Regions from separate parts of the Mesorhizobium sp. M1004 genome, predicted to be linked through region 2. Evidence: riboswitches for the same ligand, from Rfam matches in the RefSeq annotation. Region 2 holds a riboswitch; each other region holds the start of a gene.

Region 1 (2,194 bases), on a different contig from region 2:
GCGGGAAGGACCCGATTGTCGTCGTCGGGAACGGCGGCAGCCCGAGCGCGCCGGCCTGGACTCTGGAGCGCTCGCCAAAAGCGCTCTCTCGTCGCTTCATGCTATGGTCAATGCTGGCGATCCGCCCCTCAACAAGCGGGTCATGGATCTTCGTGGACGTCACGCGAGTGGCGGCAGCCTCGGCAGTCGCTTTCAACGCGCCTGCCACCGCATCCCTGCCTTGGGACAGGGCCCGGGCCAGCAAGACCAGCTCGTCGGTCTTCTGGGCCGCGAAGGCGAGCCACGACCTGATGTCGGCCTCGAGTTCCGTCTCCATGCGCAGGTCAATCGGCACATGCAGCATCGAGCAAGAAGGCGCGATTTCGACGCGGTCCAAGGGCCAGCCGGCGACGATCGGTTTGATGCGGTCGAGAATGGCGGGCAGGTTCGCACGCCAGACGTTGCGGCCATCGATCAAGCCGAGCGAGAGCACCAGATCCTTCGGAGCGAGCCGACCCACCGTTTCCAGCTGCTCGGGAGCGCGCACGAGATCAATATGCAGGCCGGCCAGGGGCAGAGAAACCGCGGTTTCGAGATTGTCTCCCAGCGACCCGAAATACGTAGCCAGCATGATCTTCAGCTCGGGCGCGGCTTTCGACAGCTGGCCATAGGCGAATTCGAACGCAGCTCGTTCGTTCGGGTTCAGATCGAGGACAAGCGCTGGCTCATCGATCTGGACCCAGTCGGCTCCCGACAGCTTCAGCCTCTGCAGGAGCTGCTCGTACGGGCAGCAGCTGCGGTAGGAGCGCGATGGGACCGAACCCTTCGGCAGGCGATTTCGCCAGCTTGAGGAAGGTGATGGGTCCAAGGATGACTGGGCGTGTGTGAATGCCGAGAGCTTTAGCCTCGAGGAAGTAATCGACCGGCTTCGTTGACGAGAGGGCGAACGTCTGATCATCATGGAGCTCCGGCACAATGTAGTGGTAGTTGGTGTCAAACCACTTGGTCATTTCCATCGCGGCTACACCAGGTCCATGAGCCGCCTCCTGGTGACCAGCGTGTCCACAATCCTCCGTCTGACCCTGGTTGCCGCGCGCCATTGCGAAGTAGATGTCAAGTGGGACCTCGCCGCTATTCCAACCGTACCGGGATGGAATGGCGCCGACCGTGGCTGCGGTGTCGAGCACATGGTCGTAAAGCGAGAAGTCGTTCGAGGGGATTTTTGACACGCCGCGATCGCGCTGCTCCTCCCAGCTAGCGGCACGGAGTGCCTTCGACGTCCCAAGAAGGTCGCCAGCGGACGATTTTCCGGACCAGTAGCTTTCAAGGGCGAATTTCAGTTCTCGCCGACGACCGAAGCGCGGCACGCCGAGCGTTGCTACAGGAATTTGCTGAGAGACAGTCATGTCATACCCCGATGGTTGGGGCGTCGGTGACAAGGAAGGCGCTAGCAGGCCCGGCACGCCCGGGTTGCAGCGGCCACCGAGACACCCCGCCCGTGGACGTAATTCGTCGTGGCAGGTCTCCTGGCTCGCGGGGTCATAGCCTCTACACGTCTTCCCGAGGGTATTCGCCTCAGTGACATGAGTGGGGTTGGCTCGCCGCTAACAGTTGCGGGGGCAGCGCCGGCATCGCACCGGCTTCCCTCTTAGCTCCGCTGCGGCAGCGCCGGACGCGAGAACCACGACACGCCAGACAATCACAGCAATCCCTTCTCTTGTCAATGACGAATAACGAAATGTTTATGTGGTTATGTCATCGCGCTTTTACGCTTGTCTAACATTTTGCAACAGTGAGTCGTCCATTTGCCGCCGCTGCACCGCTGCCCCCATTGTCCAACTAATGCAGGCCGTGCGGAGCCACAACAACCGGAGGACTCTAACCTCAACCTGAAAAGCGCTACCGCTCAAAGGACGCTGGTGATCCGCGAGCGCCGAGCCAACACCGAGGCTGCGGAAAGTGTGCAGGATGGCCCCAACCGATTTCGCGGTGCGGTAGGCGTCGGTAGTGAAATCTTTCTACCGTGCTTGTCAGTGCTGGTCCGCAACACGAGACGTTCAAGGCGTCATCACCAACTGCGATGGCCAAACTGAGATTAATCGCCCTCAATAATCCGTTCACCAACAAGAGAGCGGACGCGATCCAGCCACGGGAAAGAAAGAATTTTTCTCTCGATGCGTAGGTTTTCTGCAGCGAGATATTGGGCCGCGAGAAC
Region 2 (2,194 bases):
AGCCGCGATGCCGGCAGGTGTTGTGGAAGGCGCGCAACTCGCCGGTGTCGCGCAGCACGACGATTTCCTGCGTGCCGACGCGGAATGTCCTGAATGCCAAAGGCTGGGCAAGATCGGCCTCGCGGCAGACGAGCAGCCAGCTTTTGTACCAGATGGCCTCGAGATCGCGCTGGTAAGCCTCGCTATCCCAATAGGCCGATGACGGTAGCGTCGGTTCGGCCCGGCTCAGGCCGTTATAGGGGTCGCGCTCGCTCGGGTTGGGATGCATGGCTGGCTTCCTATGAAGCGTCAGCCGACACCCCGGCAAATCGTTTGTCAATCAGAGTGCCGCATTGCCGGTTGCAGGCGCGGCGCATAATCATGTCGTGGACATGGGACATTCGGAAATTGGGGGGATTCGGACGTGGCCGCACGACAGATGTCGCTTACGCCGGAGCTGGTCGCGCGCTGCTGGCGCGAGATCAGGGACCCCGGGCCGGATCCGGACGCGATGCATCTCGATGAAGCCGACTATGACGCGCTGCTGGATGAATTGCAGGTCGAACTCCCGGACAGCGAACCGCTATGGCTGTTCGGCTATGGATCGCTGATCTGGAAACCGGAAATAGATTATGTCGAGGACCGCGTTGCGCTGGCGCGCGGCTGGCATCGGTCCTTTTGCATGAACATGACGCGCTGGCGCGGCACCAAGGACAGCCCCGGCCTGATGATGGCGCTGGACCGTGGCGGACAATGCAAGGGCGTCGCCTTTCGGCTGACCGACAATAACCGGCGCGAGCAGTTGGGCCGGCTTTTCCGGCGCGAAGTCACGCTGAAGCCGACAAGCTACCGGCCGCGCATGCTCAAGCTTGCAAGCGAGGCCGGACCGCTCAGGGCATTGGCCTTCGTCATCAACCGCAACGGCCTGACCTATTCAGGACCGCTCGACGAGGGCAAGGTCGTCGAAAGGCTGGCAACGTCCTGCGGGCACTGGGGGTCGGGCGCCGACTATCTCTACAACACGGTGAAAAACCTTGAAGAGCGCGGCATTCACGATCGCCATCTGTGGCGGCTGCAGCGGCTGGTTGCCGAGCGGATCACCGCGTTGAAGCCGTAACGCCGCATGGCGCATTCGCGCTGTTGGCCGGCGGAATTTGGTTTGCCGGATGCGACCGTTTCAGCCTATAGTCATGCATGTCGTCGGTTCCGTTAGGGACCAAGAGGGAATGCGGTGAGGGCTGACTTGTTGCCCAATGCCGTGGCTGCCCCCGCAACTGTGTGCGGTAGTCCTCTCCAAGCCACTGGGGATTTTTTCTTCGGGAAGGTGGGGAAGGGCGCTGATCCGCGAGCCAGGAGACCTGCCGGCGACAGGGAACTGACTTCGATGCCCTCGGGTGGAGGGCGAAAGGACAAGATATGAATACCGCTTCCGTCTCCCTCGGCGCTTCCGTCTCCTCGCAGTCGCGCTTCATGCAGCTCGTGCTTAGCGCGTTTCTGGGCATTTTCGTCGTCGGCGTTGTCGGTTTCTCGCACATCGATGCGGTCCACAATGCGGCGCACGACTATCGCCATTCGATGGCGTTTCCCTGCCACTGACGAGGATCTGACATCATGAACCTGTTTCGCAACGTCGTGTTCATCGCGGCGATCGCAGGGCTCGTGGCCGGTGTCGCTCTCGCCTGCATGCAGGCCTACGCCACCGTGCCGCTGATCCTCAAGGCGGAGGTCTACGAAAAGGCTGGTGGCGGCCATGAGCATCAGCATGCCGCGGCGCCCGCCGCCAACGCTGCGGACACCGATGCCATGAGCACCGCCGCGCCGGCGGAAAATGCGGTGAGCAGCGCAGCACCGGCTGAAGCAGCCGCGCCGGCGGAGGACGAAGGCTGGGCGCCGGCCGACGGCTTCGAGCGTTTCGCCTTCAGTGTCGTCGCCAATATCGTCACCGGCATCGGCTTCGCGCTGGTCCTGGTGGCGGTTTCCGAGTTCGCCGGCGGCATCGGCAGCTGGCGCCAGGGCGTGTTCTGGGGTCTGGCGGGCTTTGCCGTGTTCACGCTGGCGCCGGGACTCGGCCTGCCGCCGGAACTGCCGGCAATGCCGGCGGCCGATCTCATACAGCGCCAGATCTGGTGGTGGGCAACGGTGATGGCAACCGCGATCGGCCTTGCCCTTATTACCTTCCGCACGTCGGCGCCCCTGACCGTGCTCGCCGTCCTCC
Region 3 (2,194 bases), on a different contig from region 2:
ATTGCCCGGCCGGATCGATGCGGAACTTGCTCGGCAGGCCCGCCGCCTCGCATTTCGCCCAGTGCGCCAGCATCTCCGGATCGCTGTCGGCGCCCTGCACGCCGGTCACCGTCGGCGCTTCGGGGAATGTCTTGCACAGCTCCGGATGATTGCCGGCGCAGTGATAGCATTCGCGGTTGTTTTCCCAGACCAGCTTCCAGTTGCCCTTCTCGATGATGGTGCTCTCGAAGGCGACCTTGGCTTCATTCAGCTGGTGCGGCTTGAGGTAGGGCTCTATCATGGCGCGCATCGGCGCAAAGTCGGCAGGTTCTTTCGCCAGGCAGATGAAGATGTAACCGCCGACGCTCTCGCAGGCGACGGGCTTCAGGCCGAACTGGCTCTTGTCGAAACCGTCTGCCATCTGGCGGGCAAACAGCAGCCGGCCGTCAAGCTCGTAGGTCCACTGGTGATAGGGGCAGACAAGCTTTGCCGCCATGCCCTTCTCAGTGTTGCAGACACGGCTGCCGCGATGGCGGCAGGAATTGTGAAAGGCGTTGATGTTGCCCTTCTGGTCGCGGACCAGCACCACCGGATAATCGCCGATCTGCACGGTGATATAGCTGCCGGGCTTCGGCAGTTCGCAATCATGGCCGATGAACAGCCAGTCGCGATACCAGATGAGCTCCATGTCGAGCTTGAAATAGTCCGGGTCGGTGTAGAAGGGCTGTTCCAGCGAAAAGCCTTGCTTGCGGCCGTTCAGGAGCCTCAGCATGTCGTTGCGCGTATCCATAGTTCTGTCCTCGTGGTTTAAGGACTGAACTTGGTGGTGATGGAGGAAGGATCGGACGCAGGCCGGCGCGGCTCCGGACATGCACTATCCACCTCTTGACCGCCCACCGCGATCAGTCGAGTCTAGGCATCTCGGGCTGGTTTCCGGGCTCTGGAGTTGTCCTTGCGGACCATCGCGACACCTTCCCAGGCTCTTGCCCAGTGGTCTCCCGTTGCGACTTGAACTCCACCACCGTTGCGGGGGCAGCGCCGGATTCTGACCGGCTTCCCAATTCTCCGCTGCGTCGTCACGAAGCGGCACCTGAGATGCGATCATCTAATCACGGCAGCGATCGCGACGTCGGCATGAAAGCGACATCATATCCATGCGGCGCGACACGCGCGGCATACGCCCCCCGCCGCCGGTCAAAGAGCTGAGACGTTTCTTGCGACGCCATCATCGCCGTTTCGAATCGCTGCGGATCCAGTTCGATCGGGGGCAAAAAGGGCTCAACGGTATCGAAAAGTTACTATTAGCAATCTCTAATCGAACCGAACGGTTCGTTTCTGTTGACAATGCGTGCAGGACGGTGTGAACGACGGCCCGGAAACCGACACCGGAGCGAACCACTCGGTTCGACATAAGCAACTGAAAACAATGCGATAAATGACCATAGAGGAACTTCCTGGCACAATTTCAAGGTGCAGGACCGTGGTCCACACGGAACAACTTCGTGATTGGAAACCAGCCTATGGCTTTCCCACATCGGGGCTGTCCGAACGACGCGAATTCCTCCCAAGACACGCCGCTAGACGGACAGACAAACTGGAGTACTAAAAATGAAAAAGATCTTCCTCACTGCCGCAGCCGTTTTGGCGATCACCGGCAGCGCCTTCGCCGGTAGCGACAATTACGGTTCCAATGGTGCGAACCAGCCAGCCGTCTCGGTCGACAGCTCGTATACGGCTTCCATTCAGAAGCCGGCGCACGCTGACAAGCAGCCTGTCGTTCAGGGCGCCGACCGCGACCTCTACGGCAATCGCTGATCCCGACCAAAGAAGGGCGACTAACCCGTCGCTCTCGGGATCCCAAAAAATTCAGGAGTGTTTGAAAATGAAAAAGCTCATCCTTGCTGCCGCCGCCGTTTTGGCCATCTCCGGCAGCGCTTTCGCCGGCAGCGACAACTACGGTTCCAACGGCGCCAACCAGCCAGCGGTTACGCCGACCGACAGCGGCCACACCGCTTCGGTTGAGAAGTCGGCTCCAGCCGAGCAGGCGCCTGCCCACGGTGCCGACCGTAACCTTTTCGGCCGTTAAAAGCCGGTTTCCCAGCACGCGGCGGGCTTATCCGCTGCAGCTGGCGACATCAGAAAAATTCAGGAGACTAAAATGAAGAAGATCGTTCTTGCCACCGCAGCCCTTCTGGCTGTTTCGAGCGCTGCCTTT

What was found. Region 2 has a riboswitch for cobalamin ahead of NKH54_RS30265 (CbtB domain-containing protein). Riboswitches for the same ligand answer to the same signal wherever they lie in the genome.
Region 1: another riboswitch for cobalamin. It lies ahead of metE (5-methyltetrahydropteroyltriglutamate--homocysteine S-methyltransferase); the one in region 2 lies ahead of NKH54_RS30265 (CbtB domain-containing protein).
Region 3: another riboswitch for cobalamin. It lies ahead of NKH54_RS05200 (aromatic ring-hydroxylating oxygenase subunit alpha); the one in region 2 lies ahead of NKH54_RS30265 (CbtB domain-containing protein).

The regions. Positions count from the first base shown of each region.
Region 1 is NZ_JAMYNB010000015.1:30,603-32,796, forward strand. It holds partial or broken gene metE (5-methyltetrahydropteroyltriglutamate--homocysteine S-methyltransferase) at 1-1,385, opposite strand, end outside; cobalamin riboswitch at 1,479-1,680, opposite strand; gene NKH54_RS26405 (hypothetical protein) at 2,075-2,194, opposite strand, start outside.
Region 2 is NZ_JAMYNB010000023.1:58,340-60,533, forward strand. It holds gene NKH54_RS30255 (aromatic ring-hydroxylating oxygenase subunit alpha) at 1-268, opposite strand, end outside; gene NKH54_RS30260 (gamma-glutamylcyclotransferase) at 404-1,096, shown strand; cobalamin riboswitch at 1,164-1,359, shown strand; gene NKH54_RS30265 (CbtB domain-containing protein) at 1,396-1,575, shown strand; gene NKH54_RS30270 (CbtA family protein) at 1,591-2,194, shown strand, end outside.
Region 3 is NZ_JAMYNB010000002.1:199,658-201,851, reverse strand. It holds gene NKH54_RS05200 (aromatic ring-hydroxylating oxygenase subunit alpha) at 1-769, opposite strand, end outside; cobalamin riboswitch at 887-1,088, opposite strand; gene NKH54_RS05195 (DUF680 domain-containing protein) at 1,588-1,794, shown strand; gene NKH54_RS05190 (DUF680 domain-containing protein) at 1,862-2,065, shown strand; gene NKH54_RS05185 (DUF680 domain-containing protein) at 2,138-2,194, shown strand, end outside.